3 regions of the Bacillus sp. AMCV2 genome follow, and region 3 is predicted to be linked to each of the others. Evidence: riboswitches for the same ligand, from Rfam matches in the RefSeq annotation. Region 3 holds a riboswitch; each other region holds the start of a gene.

Region 1 (5,325 bases), 210 kb from region 3:
TCCGACTGTGAAAGCGGCGGCGGTTTTTTGTTGTGTCGTCATGCTGTCGTTTATTTACAACCCTTACACTCCGGCATGTTTTTATATCATCATCGTTGCGGGCGTTCTACTGGCGGCCGGAATCCCATTGAAAAAATGGCTGTTGTTTACGATTCCGTTTTTGATTTTAGCATTCGGATGCGTGTGGACAGCCGCAGTTTTTGGAAAGGTGCCGACAACACCGGATAATTTTTTGTTTCAAGCAGGCCCTATCTCAATTAACAGCGATAATGTGTCTGTCGGCATCTCTCTCGGGTTTCGTATTTTATGCTTCTCCGCCTTATCGATGATGTTTGTTTTTACAACCGATCCGATTTTATTTATGCTGAGCCTTGTCCAGCAGTGCAGGCTCTCACCAAAGCTCGCGTACGGTGTCATTGCAGGCTTTCGCTTTCTTCCGCTGCTAAAGGATGAGGTCCAGCTGATTCAGCAGGCTCATAAAATCAGAGGAGGAGCGGCGGAGAGCGGCATCATTAATAAAATCAGTGCGTTAAAACGATATACCATACCGCTATTGGCAAGCGCCATCAGAAAAGCGGAACGGACAGCGCTTGCGATGGAATCGAAAGGTTTTACAGGAAGCAGAAACCGGACATATTACAGGACATTGAGCGTGAACCGGCGCGACTGGCTGTTCTTTTGCCTCGTTCTCTTGTTATTCGCAGGATCTTTTCTCGTATCTTTCTGTTTTGCCTCATAAAAAATCCGCTATCGACGATAGCGGATTTTTTCTTATTGATGATAATTTAATGCTTGGGCAAGGTTGGTTTTAATAGTAATATTCGAAAAGTCAATCCCCAGCTGTACAGCAGTTTGCGCAATTTCAGGCCTGATTCCTGACAGGGTTGACCGGACACCGATCAGATTAAGCGCCTCAATCAATTTAAAGATCTGGTGCGCCACCATCGTATCCACCACAACAACACCTGACAGATCGATTAACAGATGCTCCACACGTCTTTTCGCACAAGCTTGAAGCGTGTTTTCCAGAATAAACTTCGCCCGTTCGGTATCAATGTCACCGACAAGCGGCAGCAGAGCTGTTGATTTGCTCAGGGTAATGACAGGTGAGCTTAATTCCAATATCATTTCTCTTTGGGCGTTTAATTGCTGCTTGGCATTCATTTCAGCGTGATCAACGAATGTATAAATGGTGAAATCAAATACTTTTACAATCAAATCTGCCCATTTTTGCTTCTCTCCCGGTTCAAACGCTGATTCATTTTCTTCTGCGAACTTCTCAAAATACTTCGTATATAATCTCCTGTTTCTCATAAACTCCCGAATGACATACTGAACCGGTGTGTCGAGATGTTTTTGATCGTTGGTCAGCTCAATGACCCACTCTTGAAACTCTTCGAGAAATTGTTTTTCCGGTAAAACATACATGTAATTCAGATGCCGGTAAAATTCTCTGTCCTGCTCTTTCAATTCTTCCGTTACTGTTGCATTATGTAGGGCGTAAAGCGAATTCGGATCACTTTCCTCCATCGTTTCAATCCATTCCTCGGCCATTTGTTCCACATGCTCTGAAAAAAATGCATATAATTTTTCATTCAGTTTCATGACACTGCTCCTTTCCCCAACACTATTATAACTTGACTTACAGTTGAATCCCAGTCATACACGCCGAAGCCATCCAATATTTTGAAGATTACTAATTCTTTGGTGTGTATCCTATTTTTTCAAAATGCTTCAAATGGCTCTGTCCGAGCGCTTGCTTTTTTCATATAATATGAGGCAACACCCTTGAATCCACTTGAAAGCATAAAAAAGGAGGGCTTTTTTATGAATGGTGAAATCCGCTTGATCCCGTATGTGACGAATGAGCAGATCATGGATGTAAACGAGCTTCCTGAGGGCATTAAAGTGATTAAGGCGCCAGAAATGTGGGCAAAAGGGGTAAAAGGCAAAAATATTAAAGTTGCTGTATTAGACACGGGCTGCGACACAAGCCACCCTGATTTAAAAAATCAAATCATCGGCGGAAAGAACTTCACGGATGACGACGGCGGCAAGGAAGATGCGATTTCCGACTACAACGGACACGGCACACACGTCGCCGGAACAATTGCAGCTAATGATTCAAACGGAGGCATTGCCGGAGTCGCGCCTGAGGCAAGCCTATTGATTGTGAAGGTTCTTGGCGGCGAGAACGGCAGCGGACAATACGAATGGATAATTAACGGCATCAACTACGCGGTGGAACAGAAAGTCGACATCATCTCAATGTCCCTTGGAGGGCCAAGCGATGTGCCAGAGCTAAAAGAAGCAGTGAAAAACGCAGTGAAAAACGGAGTGCTTGTCGTTTGTGCAGCGGGAAATGAAGGTGACGGCGACGAACGCACAGAAGAGCTTTCCTACCCCGCAGCTTATAATGAAGTGATTGCAGTTGGATCTGTTTCTGTAGCGCGAGAATTATCAGAATTTTCTAACGCAAATAAAGAGATTGACCTTGTGGCACCAGGAGAAAACATCTTATCCACCCTTCCCAACAAGAAGTACGGTAAGCTGACCGGCACTTCAATGGCTGCCCCTCATGTCAGCGGTGCGCTTGCTTTAATCAAAAGCTATGAAGAAGAATCATTTCAAAGAAAGCTTTCTGAATCTGAGGTTTTCGCACAGCTAATCCGCAGGACACTTCCTCTTGATATTGCAAAAACGCTGGCAGGCAATGGATTCCTGTATTTAACAGCTCCTGATGAGCTCGCAGAAAAAGCAGAGCAATCACATTTGTTGACCCTATAAGATTATTTTTCTTATATAATATACACCACATCATGTAAATAAAAATTTCAAATTCTATGTTGACAATGAATTTGAATTACTGTTAAGATTACCAACAAATGATTCAACTTTTCAAAAAATTAATAACATTTTCTCTTATCGAGAGTTGGGCGAGGGATTGGCCTTTTGACCCCAACAGCAACCGACCGTAATACCATTGTGAAATGGGGCGCACTGCTTTTCGCGCCGAGACTGATGTCTCATAAGGCACGGTGCTAATTCCATCAGATTGTGTCTGAGAGATGAGAGAGGCAGTGTTTTACGTAGAAAAGCCTCTTTCTCTCATGGGAAAGAGGCTTTTTGTTGTGAGAAAACCTCTTAGCAGCCTGTATCCGCGGGTTAAAGAGAGTGTTTTACATATAAAGGAGGAGAAACAATGACAACCATCAAAACATCGAATTTAGGATTTCCGAGAATCGGACTGAACCGGGAATGGAAAAAAGCACTTGAAGCGTATTGGAAAGGCAGTACTGATAAAGATACGTTTTTAAAGCAAATCGACGAACTATTTTTATCCGCAGTAAAAACACAAATTGACCAGCAGATTGATGTTGTGCCTGTTTCTGATTTCACACAGTATGACCATGTACTCGACACAGCAGTCAGCTTCAACTGGATCCCGAAACGGTTCAGACATTTGACTGACGCTACCGATACATACTTCGCTATCGCCCGCGGAATCAAAGACGCTGTATCTAGTGAAATGACAAAATGGTTTAATACAAATTACCATTACATCGTTCCGGAATATGACGAGAGCATTGAGTTCCGTCTGACAAGAAACAAACAACTCGAAGATTATCGCCGGATCAAACAGGAATACGGTGTGGAAACAAAGCCTGTGATTGTCGGCCCTTATACGTTCGTTACGCTCGCTAAAGGCTATGAACCGTCCGAAGCAAAAGCGATCCAAAAACGCCTTGTGCCATTATATGTACAGCTTTTGAAAGAACTTGAAGAAGAAGGCGTAAAATGGGTTCAAATCGATGAGCCGGCGCTCGTTACCGCCTCTAGTGAAGATGTCCGCGGCGCAAAAGAGTTATTTGAAAGCATTACAAGTGAGCTTTCATCCTTGAATGTGCTTTTGCAGACGTATTTTGATTCTGTTGATGCGTATGAAGAGCTGATCTCTTACCCGGTTCAGGGAATTGGCCTTGATTTCGTTCACGACAAAGGCAGAAACCTGGAACAGCTTAAAACACATGGTTTTCCGACAGACAAAGTGCTGGCAGCCGGCGTTATCGACGGACGCAACATTTGGAAAGCGGACCTTGAAGAGCGTCTCGATGCCGTTCTTGATATTCTCAGCATTGCAAAAGTTGATGAACTGTGGATTCAGCCTTCCAGCAGCCTGTTGCATGTTCCGGTAGCGAAACACCCTGATGAGCATTTGGAAAAAGACCTATTGAACGGATTGTCCTACGCAAAAGAGAAGCTGGCCGAGCTGACAGCTTTGAAAGAAGGTTTAGTATCAGGAAAAGCGGCGATCAGCGAAGAGATTCAGCAGGCTAAGGCTGATATCCAGGCGCTTAAACAGTTTGCAACAGGCGCCAATTCTGAACAAAAGAAAGAGCTTGAGCAATTAACTGATAAAGACTTCAAGCGCCCGATTCCGTTTGAAGAACGTTTAGCCCTGCAAAATGAATCTCTCGGCCTTCCGCTTTTGCCGACGACAACGATCGGCAGCTTCCCGCAGTCTGCTGAAGTGCGGAGCGCACGCCAAAAATGGCGGAAAGCTGAGTGGTCCGATGAACAGTATCAAAACTTTATCAATGCGGAAACAAAAAGATGGATTGATATTCAGGAAGAATTGGAGCTTGATGTCCTTGTTCACGGCGAATTTGAACGGACAGACATGGTCGAATACTTCGGTGAAAAGCTGGCCGGTTTCGCCTTCACTAAATATGCCTGGGTTCAATCATACGGCTCACGCTGTGTCCGCCCGCCAGTCATTTACGGAGATGTTGAATTTATTGAACCGATGACAGTGAAAGACACAGTCTACGCACAGTCATTGACTTCCAAGCATGTAAAAGGAATGCTGACGGGCCCGGTTACAATCTTAAACTGGTCTTTCCCTCGAAACGATATCTCGAGGAAAGAAATCGCCTTCCAAATCGGGCTTGCCCTTCGCAAAGAAGTTAAAGCGCTTGAAGACGCAGGCATTCAAATCATTCAAGTCGATGAACCAGCGCTGCGCGAAGGCCTTCCATTGAAAACCCGCGATTGGGATGAGTACTTGACTTGGGCGGCAGAAGCATTCAGATTAACCACTTCTTCCGTGAAAAACGAGACACAAATTCATACACATATGTGCTACAGCAACTTCGAAGATATCGTTGATACAATCAATGATCTTGATGCCGATGTGATTACAATCGAACATAGCAGAAGCCACGGAGGATTTTTAGATTACTTAAAAAACCACCCGTATTTGAAAGGGCTTGGCCTTGGTGTATATGACATTCACAGCCCTCGTGTGCCGTCAACTGAAGAAAT
Region 2 (5,325 bases), 250 kb from region 3:
CCAGGCAGGAGGTATGCCCAATGAAGAAAAAGAAAGCAATTATGCTCGGAGCGGCAGGCGGAAAAGCAATTTTGAAAAGGAAAAACCGAAAAAAATGTATTCAGCACATCACTACTTTTTTTCAGATGCTTCGCGATTGGCGAAATGGCGACTACCCTCGTTCACAGGTTAAAACACTTTTGCTGTTAACTGCCGCAATTCTGTATATCGTCATGCCGCTCGATATCATTCCAGACGTAATCCTCGGTATTGGGTTCATTGACGATGCAGCTGTTTTAGGTTTGATTTGGACACTGATTAAAAAAGAACTGTCACAGTATGAAAAGTGGCGTTTGCAATAAATATAAAAAGCCCCGTTCGATGAACGGGGCTTTCTCATGCTTATTGATTCACGCTGTCTTTTTCATAAATAGGAACCCAGCCTTCAGTTGTGACAAAAATTCTCACCGCGACAACTTTGCGGTCCTCCTGAAGCGTGAAGTAATGGCGGATATTCTCAGGCACAGAGATTAAATCTCCAGGGTTTAAACGGACATCAAAAAACGTGCCGTCCTTGCCTTGAATGACAAAAATACCGTGTCCGCTTACAATAAAACGAACCTCATCATCTGTATGGTGATGCTCTCTTTTAAAGTTTTCAAGCAGTTCATCAAGTTTCGGATTGCTGTCTGACAATGAAATAACATCCTGTGCTTTATAGCCGCGGCGGGTTGAGATATCTTTAATTTCAGTTTCAAAGGTATCAAGAATTTGCTGTTTTTCTTCTTCTGTCAGGTCATACTTCTCTGAAAGATGTTCCGGAAGCTTCGTGATATCCCATTGCTCATAAATAACCTCTTGACTGTCCAGAAAGCTTGCTACTTCCTCTTGATTTTCAATCGTTGTATTTGCCTCATCATGAATTTGAATTGTAGCCATTTCAATTCCTCCTTTTATTTAACCAGCTGATGCTGGAGTGTTTTCAATTTCAAATGGTAGCTGAACAAAAATTCATACGCTTCAAGCACTCTTTTTGCCTCAAATGCTGTTCTCCCCCAAGCCGTAATACCATGATTTCGGATCAGAACAGCTCCTGAATCTTCTGAAATCTCTTCCGCAAACAGTGCCGCAAGCGTCGGGATATGTGCCGGATTTTCTATAATCGGAATGGTCACTTCTTCGTTCTCTTCCCACAAGCCGAGTGCTTTTATAATTTCCTGGCCTTTGAATGTGATTTTCTTTTGGTCTCCGTATAACTCTGAAATCACATTATTGTTTACCGTATGGACATGCAGGCAGCATCCGGCATTGGTTTTATTGTACAAATGTGTATGCAAAAGCGTTTCTGCTGACGGTTTCAGAGAATGCCCGCTTTCAGCAGGCTCTCCGTTTTGGTCGACCAGCAGAAAATCTTCAACCGTCTCTTTGCGTTTATCTTTTCCGCTTGCAGTGACGAGAAATGTTAAAGGCTCATCTGTAACCTTAATTGACAGGTTGCCGCTAGTCGCCGGAAACCAATCTCTCTCTGCCAATTCCCGTTTTACTTCAGCGAGCTCTCGCCAGCGTTCTTGTTTTGCAGCCATTCCTGTACCTCCTTTACATTCTCAATTTCCTTTCTTATCTCATAAAAATCTTGATACGGAAGATGATTGAGGTTTTGCTCTCGGCATTCGTTTAATAAATAATCCCTTGCAAAGCATAGGTCAGACAGCTTTGCTGCCTCCACATCTGTAACCGAATCACCGATCATGATGATATATTGGTTCGGTTCAGAAAGTTCATGGATGACTGACGGCTTACAGCACCCGCATTGATTGCTGCAGGTGCCCTTGCAGGAATGAGGCCAGTCAATATGGATATAGTCATTGTCAAATGAAGCATGGTTGCAATAAATGCGGTCTTTCTCCACAATGCCTTCAAGCAAAGGATATACAAAAAAGTCCATTCCACCGCTTATGACATAAAACGGAATCTCGTGCTCATTGATAAATGCTACAAATTCCCGAAAGCCTTCCCTGATTTTTGCATCTTCCAATACAAAACTTGTAATCTCTTCTTTTAAACGGCTGGGCAGAAGGCCGAACATCCGCCCGACACCTTCCTTGATCGACAGCGTTTTGGAAAGCACGCCGTCTTTTAATGCCACCCACTCTGGGGGAGCAAATGTTTTCATGATATTTATAATGTTGTCGTTCATCGTGATGGTTCCGTCAAAATCACAAATAATAAAAGGTTTTCGAGTCGTCATACGGCTTCAACCTTTCCCCATTTATCTAGCGCAAGCTTAAGATCCTTGCATTGTTCGGCTTTTTCATCAATCGGCTGGGCCTCTAGGACTGCATCAATAATGGCTCTGAAGGCTCGCCCCCCGCCTTGGACACCGTTCGGATGTCCATGTACGCCTCCTCCGGCGTTAATAATGTGGTCTATGCCGAAATCACGCATTAATAGCGGAACCATGCCGGGATGAATGCCTGCTGACGGAACCGCAAATGTTTGGTTAAAAGCATCCTCTCTCACACATTCTTCATGAATCGCCAGTGCGTCCGCTCTTGGAAGCGCAACCGAACCATATGGAGACGGAAAGAGGCTGAAGTCAGCACCGCAATATCGGTTTAATTTTCCGAGTAAAAGAGCGTGAGAAAAACCGTAAAACGGAGAAGACGTAAACGCTCCGCTGACTGCTGGATGCGCCATAATCGGAACTGGGATTTCAGGATCTTCCGCAAGGCCTTGCATAACGTCCAAGCCGTAAGCGAAGACATTAAACAAAAGCGCATCCGCTCCCAACTCGGCGGCGCGTCTCGCTTTGTCTTTCAGATCAGTCGTACGTCCGGTCAAATTCACCGCATACAGCGTTTTATGTCCGGTTTGCTCATACGTTTCTTTCAATATTTGTTTTCCTTCTGCAATTCTTGTTTCAAAAGGTGCTAGACCTGTCTCAAAGAAAATTTCATCGTCTTTAATCAAGTCAACTCCGCCAAGCGCCTGCTGCCGGAGCTGTTCTTTAATATCACTCAGGTCCCTTCCGATTACGCCTTTAAATATGCTCATTAACAGCGGTCTCTCAAACTCTCCCAGCAGCTTCCGGATGCCGTATACGCCAAACTTCGGTCCCGGCAGTGCACGCTTAAATGCTTCAGAGAAGTGAAGATCGATTAATTTGATTTTTCCGTCCAGCGACAGCTTGCCAAACACTGTTGTCAGCAAAGCCGGAATATCCTGAGAGAAATTGATTTCAGGATAGGCAATTGTGATGACCGCTTGTTTTTCTGATGCAGCAGTTCCCTCTCTCTCCTCAACTTTTATCACCCGTCCCTTGTGCTTTTGCATTTGCTCCTGTTTTACAAGGGGCAGATCAGTCCAGGAGCCTACTGTCAATCCTGTTGCGATTTGTTCTGCTTTCTTCTCTGTATCGGCTCCCGGTTCGGTCAGGAGATATGTCGCTAATAACTCACTCATGCCAGAGCTCCTTTCATTTTCATCCATATCAAAAAACCTCTTCAAACTGCAATCGCGTCTAAAGAGGTTTCGTTTCTCGTCCGAATCTTATCTCTCAGCCGCTAGCTGCAAGAATTAGCACCGTGCTTTATAAGTCGGTTGCCGGGCTTCATCGGGCTCGTCCCTCTGCCTGCTCTTGATAAGAAAATATAGATTTTATAAATTATTTTGAATTATCCCATCGTTATAAGGTCTTGTCAATGCTTTTTTGGGTAAACAGGTTCAGTTTGCCAATTCGATAAGCGGCTTCCTTAAGTCTTTCTTCACTTGTTAAAAGTCCGACTCTGACGTAGCCCTCGCCATATTTACCGAAGCCATTTCCAGCCGCAACCGCCACATTCGCTTTTTCCAGCAAAAGATCTGAGAACTGCTCAGAAGTATAGCCTTCAGGCACAGGCAGCCATGCAAAAAAAGAACCTGCAGGAGCTGTTACATCCCAGCCGATTTCCCGGCATGCCGTGATCCAAGCGTTTCTCCTGCTCTCATATCTGGCATTTTGCTCTGCCACACACGTCTGATCGGCTAACAGTGCCTCTGCTGCAGCCTCCTGAGTCGCTCTGAAAAGACTGACAAACATATGGTCTTGATAAAGATTGATCGCTTCAATGACCGAAGCGTTTCCGACGGCAAAGCCAACCCGCCATCCTGCCATGTTATACGTTTTTGACAGCGTGTAAATTTCAATTCCGATATCCTTCGCACCTTCAGTCTGCAAAAAGCTTAAAGGCTTGCAGCCGTCAAATCCTACAGCGCCGTAAGCAAAATCGTGAACGACGCAGATTCCGTTTTCAGTCGCAAAACGCACGGTATCTTCAAAGAACTCGGAAGTAGCAACAGCTCCGGTCGGATTATTCGGATAATTTAAATACATCAATTTCGCCTGTTCCCTTGCTTCAGCGGCTATGCTGCTGTAATCAGGGAGAAACGCCCTGTCCTTTACGAGCGGCATCATTTCCATCTTCGCTTTTGCAAGTGTGACACCCGACCAGTAATCAGGATAACCCGGATCGGGAACCAAAATCGTATCACCGGGATTCAACAAGCATTGCGGGAGCTCGACTAGACCGGCTTTTCCGCCGAATAATACAGCGACTTCGGTTTCCGGATCCAGATCAATGCCGTATTCTCTTTTGTAAAATGCAGCAGCCGCTGACTTCAGACGGTATGAGCCGCGAAAAGACGAATATTTATGATTCTCAGGATCAGCAACAGCTCGTTTCATCTCCTCGACAATATGTTCAGGAGTCGGCTGATCTGGATTTCCCTGTCCTAGATTGATAACGTCATGTCCTTCTGCGAGCTTTCGGTTCACTTTCTGCACCAGAGAAGCGAAGAATTGTTTAGGCAATTCCTTCAATACATGAGACTGTTCAAATTTCATCTATTCTCACCTTCTAAAAAAATCTTGAAATGATAGTCCATCATCATATATGGTTAAATGAAAAAAGTAAAGAAAAATTTGGGGTGTTAAAAAGATGAAATGGACGATATCTTGTCTTCAATTTGATATTTCATACGGAAAACCTTCGGAAAATATAAAAAAAGCTGAATTTTTCATCGAAAAAGAAAGCAAACATGCTGATGTTCTTGTTCTGCCTGAATTATGGACGACCGGATATGATCTGGCCAATCTTGATGAACTCGCTGACGAAGACGGCCGCTCCGCTCAGAGCTGGCTGAAGAAAACGGCAAAAAAACATGGTGTTCATATTGTCGCCGGATCGGTCGCTGTCAGGGAGAATTCTGATGTTTATAATACAATGTACATCGCGGATAAGGAAGGGCAAATCATTAAAGAGTACAGAAAAGCCCATCTTTTTCAGCTGATGGATGAGCATCTGTATT
Region 3 (5,325 bases):
TGTGATCACGAGACTGACTTGAAATTGTGATAAATGAAGTTCAGATTTCATTTTTGGCAAAATCGGAATAAGCATCGAGTTTCCTAGGGTTAATATTAAAGGGATTGAACCGATTGCTACAATCGTCATTCCGTTATTTTGTTTTGATGATTCCATCTCAGAGCACACTCCTTTTCTTCTGCTTAGAATGTCCCTGATGGCTTCGTTTATTCAGCGATCAGACAGCAAAAAACCGAACAGAAGATACCTGTTCGGGAAAAAAGAGGGTTAACCGAGCGCCTGTGAAATCAAAGCATATAAGTGTCCATTTTGAATAGGTGCTTTTTTCTGATAGAACAAAAGCGGAGGTTCATCATCTTTATGAAAGCCCATTTCTATCAGGCTGTCATGCAGAGACGTGTGTTCACTCGGTATATCGATTCGCACCGGCCCTTGTTTGCCGGCCGCCAGCCTGTTAATTATCTGTGCTGCAACATCTGATGATGGAGCGATGATGGGACCGAATTTCAAATTGGCCGGTGTCTGTACAGAAAGTCCGTAGCCAATTAGCTGTCCGTCATGATTTCTGGCGATGATACATTCGCATGAAGCAGAAATAAGCTGCTGCAAAAGGTTTGATCGATCTCCGCCAAAGGCAGCCAGATCCGCCGCGGTTAAGTCGTGAAAGTCTTGTTCTCTAAAGGATGTCAGTTCAGCGTCAAGCTTTTTTGTATAAGGTTGAAAACTGTGACAGCTGTACTTTCGCACTGAACCTGCCGTATGAAAACCTGCTTTTTCATAAAGGAGCAAACCTTCTTTTGTGGCGCAAAGCCTGATGGCGGTGTTTTCACCCGTTTGGGTGATACAGGCGTTTACCATACGCCGGCCGAGACCGAGCCGTTGATATTCTTTGTCCACGATAACGAGGCCGATAGAAGCAAGACGGCCAAACAAAAACAAGCCGATGCAGGAAATAATATCACCGCTGACATTTTGATAACCGAAAAAGCGTCCCTGCTGAACAAGCAGTTTCAGCTCTTGTTCGCCATAATCCGGCCACCCGGCTTGCCCGCAAAGCCGCAATAAGCCGGAAACATGTTCTTCATGAAGCTCAATCAGCTCATCCACTACGTTCATAAGATCACCTGCTTGTTTCGAGTTTTTTATACATGATGATATGTGTGCCTATGCCGGGAATCTCAAACGGTTCGCCGAGTTCTTCCCAGCCAAGTTTTGAATAGTAGCCTTTCACATGGCTTCTGGCATTGCACCAGACTGCCTGAACGCCGTTCTTTGCCAGTTTCTCTTCCGCGTGTTTGATCAGCGTGCTCCCGCCTTTTTGATCGCGATATCCTTCAAGCGTTGCCATACCTCTCAGCCGATATGCTGGGGATTCTGTTATTAATGGCTGATTTTGCGGGGAAAAAGAAGCGATGCTGATCAGCTTCCCTTCAAAAAACGCGCCGAGATGAAAGGAGCCTTTTGCATGATCCTCTTCATATTTGCATTGTTCAATGGATTGATGGGGGCGCAGAATGCGGTGCCGGATTTCATATGTATCTTCCGCGGAAATGGTTTTGACTTCGAGCATAATGATCCTCCTCATGACTGTTTTTCTATATCGTAACACGAATCCCGTTGAAAAAGACCGCCCGATTGGATCAGACAGTCTTTTAAGGGATTAATGCAAAAAGATATTTTGGCGCTGCTCATCTTTTTGCTGAATATATGAAGTGAGCTCAGCGGTTAAGTCAGATCTGAGGAAAGGCGTTATCAAGTAGATGCCGTTGAACAGCTCGCATGCCGTATCCAGCAGGGAGCGTGCAATCGCAAGGCTTTCCGCCTTTTGCTTTTCTTTATCTTCACCGGCATGGGCCATTTTTTCGCGAATCGTATCAGACAGCTTAATGCCGGGAATTTCATTATGGATGAATTCGGCATTCCGGCTGCTTGTCAGCGGCATGATGCCGATATAGATCGGCGTCTTCAGATGTTTTGTTTCATTATGGATATCGACAAGCTGCTGCTCGGAATAGACAGGCTGAGAAACAAAATAATCTGCGCCGCAATCTATTTTTTTCTCAAGCCGTTTTACCGCTTTATCCAGATGGCGGACGTTAGGATTAAATGCAGCAGCAACTGAGAAATTCGTTTTCTTGCCGAGCGGTTTTCCAGACAGAGACAGACCTTCATTGAATTGTTTGATCAGCCTGATTAAATCAAAAGATGTTAAATCATATACAGACGTCGCACCAGGAAAATCCCCGATTTTAGAAGGGTCACCTGTAATAGCAAGCACGTCATTCAGCCCTAACGTATCAAGGCCCATTAAATGTGACTGTAAGCCGATAATGTTACGGTCACGGCACGTAATATGGACAAGGGAACGCATATCGAGCTGCTGCTTGACAAGGGCGCCGCAGGCAACATTGCTGATCCGCGGGGTCGCCAGAGAATTGTCGGCGAGTGTCAGGGCATCGATTCCCGCTTCTTTTAATTCAGCCGCCGCCGATAGAAATTTGTCAAAGCTTAGTTTTTTTGGCGGGTCCAGTTCTACGATAATAGAGCGTTTTTTCGCCGCGATCTCATCCAGGCCGGGCTCGGTTCGCTCATGATGAACAGAAATGAATTCTTTCGCCCGGGTTTTGACTTCTTTTTCCGTAATCGGAGCCAGCCCGCCAACTGCTTCCGCCATCGCCCGGATGTGATTCGGCGTTGTGCCGCAGCAGCCGCCGATAATCCGCGCGCCTTGCTTACGGAATTCTGACGCGCTGTTTTGAAAATACGTGTCGTCTGTTTCATAGACGAGCCGTCCCTCTTCAAGCGAAGGAAGACTGCTGTTCGGATAAACGGATAAGAATACGTCATCAAAAATCGGCACTTCGCTGAGCGCTTCAATCATGTGATAAGGGCCGAGGCGGCAGTTAATGCCGACAATATCAGCTCCGAGATCCGCAATCGAGCGCAATGCGTCAGAAAGCGGCGTTCCGTCCTGCAATACGCCTTGCTCGTGCATGGAGACATTGAGCATAATCGGAAGATCAGTCTCTTTGCGCGCGATTTTCAGCACTTCACGGGCTTCTTCCAAATCATAATATGTTTCTAACAGCAAGCCATCCGGCTCTTCATGCAGCAGCAGGTACAGCTGCTCGCGGAAGCTGCGCTTAATTTCGTCAAGACTGTACGCGTTTTTATTAAATGTGCGTATGCCGCCCATCGTTCCAAGCACGTATGCATCGCCTGCTGAAGCCCGCGCGATCTTTACGGCTTCCTGATTCATTTTTTTGATGTCATCCTCAAGCCCGTGTCTGGATAATTTAATATAGTTGGCCCCGTACGTATTCGTTTGAATAATGTTGGCTCCCGCTTCAACGTACGCTTTATGTATGCGCTGAATTTCCTCCGGCTTTGAAATATTGAGCTCCTCAAAACACCTGTCAATGCCATAGGAGTAGAGGAGTGTCCCCATGGCGCCGTCACCGATTAACACCTGTCTTTGCAAATCTTCTAAAAGTCCCATTGTCTGCCTCCTTTATTCACATCAGCAAGGAAAAAAGAGAAATAAAAAAAGTCCTCTTAAGAAGAAGACTTTGTCAGTGATTTTGTCTCTTCTTATCTTCCAAGCTGTTCGAGCTTGCTGGATTTAGCACCTTGGTCATGGCTGATCGCCATTACACCGGTTGCTGAAGCTTCGTCGGGCCAGTCCCTCTGCTTCTCTTGATAAGAACGGATATGAAATTTTCGTGTCAGGAAGTGCCAAAAGATACCTGGCGTTTTTCCCTTTCTCCAAATTTACCGAAAATAAAGACAATAATCAATAGGAATCAGAAAATTTATCTGAAATTTATAAATTGAACGTCAATTGGCAGATCTGCTCCCCGCACAGCTGAGATAAGCTGCTGCAGGTCATCTTTGTTTTTTCCGGTGACACGCACTTGATCATCCTGCACCTGAGACTTTACTTTCAGTCCGGAGTTTTTGATGATCGTATTGATTTTTTTTGCGTTGTCCTTGTCAATGCCTTGAACAAGCTTTGCACGCTGGCGTACCGTTCCGCCTGACGCGTTTTCAACCTTGCCGTAATCAATGTTTTTTGTCGGTACGTTTCGTTTAATCAATTTGCTGACCAGCACATCTTTCAGCTGGCTTAATTTGAATTCGTCATCGGAAACGAGGACCAGCTCCTCTTTATCTAAAGAAATGTCGCTTTTGCTGCCTTTAAAGTCATATCGGGTACTGATTTCCTTCAGTGCGATTTGGATTGCGTTTTGCACTTCAGGCAATTCCACCTTGGATACAATATCAAATGAGCTTTCTTTTGCCATATGAAAACCTCCATAACATTTAACTTATGTGTTGATTATAGTAGAATAAAGAGAAACTTCCAACAGAACAAAGAATCAATTTGTGATGATTGGAAAAAATGTTAACAAAATCCGCAGAGGAATAAGCGGAACAGGAAGGACGATAGCATGAGACCAGGGCAGCAATTAACCTTGAGTATAGATCACCAAACCGACTTCGGTTACTTTTTAACCGATGGGGAAGATACGATTCTCTTACATAACAGTGAAATGACTGAGGATATCGAGGACAGAGACGAAGTAGAAGTCTTTATATACGTCGACCAGCAGGAAAGGCTTGCGGCCACGATGAAAATTCCGGTCATCAGCGCGGATGAATATGGCTGGGTTGAAGTGGTAGATAAAGTGGAAGATATGGGCGTTTTCGTTGATGTCGGTTTATCGAAGGACGCACTAGTCGCAACTGAGCATTTGCCCCCGTACGAAGATGTCTGGCCGCAAAAAGGGGACAAACTTTACTGTATGCTGAAGGTGACGAACCGGGGGCGCATGTTTGCGAAACCAGCGCCGGAAGATATCATCAGCGAACTGTTTACCGACGCTTCAGAAGATCTGATGAATAAAGAGCTGACAGGTACGGTGTACAGGCTGATCGCATCGGGTTCATTCGTGATCACGGATGACGGTATCCGCTGTTTTATTCACCCGTCAGAAAGAAAAGAGGAGCCAAGACTGGGTTCAAGAGTCACAGGACGGGTGATTCAAGTGAAAGAAGACGGTTCAGTAAACTTGTCGCTGCTACCGAGAAAACAGGATGCAATGTCAGTTGATGCTGAGTGCATTCTAACGTATATGAGAATGAGAAACGGTGCCATGCCGTACAGTGACAAAAGCCAGCCTGACGATATCAGAGAACGTTTTAATATGAGCAAAGCCGCCTTTAAACGCGCGCTGGGCCATTTGATGAAAAACGGAAAAGTGTATCAGGAAAATGGATGGACATACGAGAAAAAATAGCATGAAAACGGCTCGCCTGCAGCAG

The links. Region 3 has a riboswitch for S-adenosylmethionine ahead of AC0OMA_RS06165 (bifunctional homocysteine S-methyltransferase/methylenetetrahydrofolate reductase). Riboswitches for the same ligand answer to the same signal wherever they lie in the genome.
Region 1: it holds a riboswitch for S-adenosylmethionine, as region 3 does, so the genes downstream of both, metE (5-methyltetrahydropteroyltriglutamate--homocysteine S-methyltransferase) here and AC0OMA_RS06165 (bifunctional homocysteine S-methyltransferase/methylenetetrahydrofolate reductase) in region 3, are expected to answer to the same signal.
Region 2: it holds a riboswitch for S-adenosylmethionine, as region 3 does, so the genes downstream of both, mtnW (2,3-diketo-5-methylthiopentyl-1-phosphate enolase) here and AC0OMA_RS06165 (bifunctional homocysteine S-methyltransferase/methylenetetrahydrofolate reductase) in region 3, are expected to answer to the same signal.

What each region holds. Positions count from the first base shown of each region.
Region 1 covers NZ_JBVYIB010000002.1:1,380,580-1,385,904, reverse strand. Annotated here, with positions in the region: gene thiX (HMP/thiamine ABC transporter permease ThiX) at 1-739, shown strand, start outside; gene rsbRB (RsbT co-antagonist RsbRB) at 772-1,605, opposite strand; gene isp (serine protease Isp) at 1,828-2,787, shown strand; SAM riboswitch class I at 2,920-3,075, shown strand; gene metE (5-methyltetrahydropteroyltriglutamate--homocysteine S-methyltransferase) at 3,203-5,325, shown strand, end outside.
Region 2 covers NZ_JBVYIB010000002.1:1,422,276-1,427,600, reverse strand. Annotated here, with positions in the region: gene AC0OMA_RS07590 (YkvA family protein) at 21-341, shown strand; gene mtnD (acireductone dioxygenase) at 382-918, opposite strand; gene AC0OMA_RS07580 (methylthioribulose 1-phosphate dehydratase) at 933-1,562, opposite strand; gene mtnX (2-hydroxy-3-keto-5-methylthiopentenyl-1-phosphate phosphatase) at 1,520-2,227, opposite strand; gene mtnW (2,3-diketo-5-methylthiopentyl-1-phosphate enolase) at 2,224-3,441, opposite strand; SAM riboswitch class I at 3,526-3,626, opposite strand; gene mtnE (methionine-glutamine aminotransferase) at 3,665-4,861, opposite strand; gene AC0OMA_RS07560 (carbon-nitrogen family hydrolase) at 4,956-5,325, shown strand, end outside.
Region 3 covers NZ_JBVYIB010000002.1:1,173,792-1,179,116, forward strand. Annotated here, with positions in the region: gene AC0OMA_RS06150 (MFS transporter) at 1-156, opposite strand, end outside; gene AC0OMA_RS06155 (GNAT family N-acetyltransferase) at 268-1,116, opposite strand; gene AC0OMA_RS06160 (GNAT family N-acetyltransferase) at 1,121-1,570, opposite strand; gene AC0OMA_RS06165 (bifunctional homocysteine S-methyltransferase/methylenetetrahydrofolate reductase) at 1,661-3,499, opposite strand; SAM riboswitch class I at 3,589-3,706, opposite strand; gene AC0OMA_RS06170 (YajQ family cyclic di-GMP-binding protein) at 3,813-4,304, opposite strand; partial or broken gene AC0OMA_RS06175 (CvfB family protein) at 4,403-5,300, shown strand.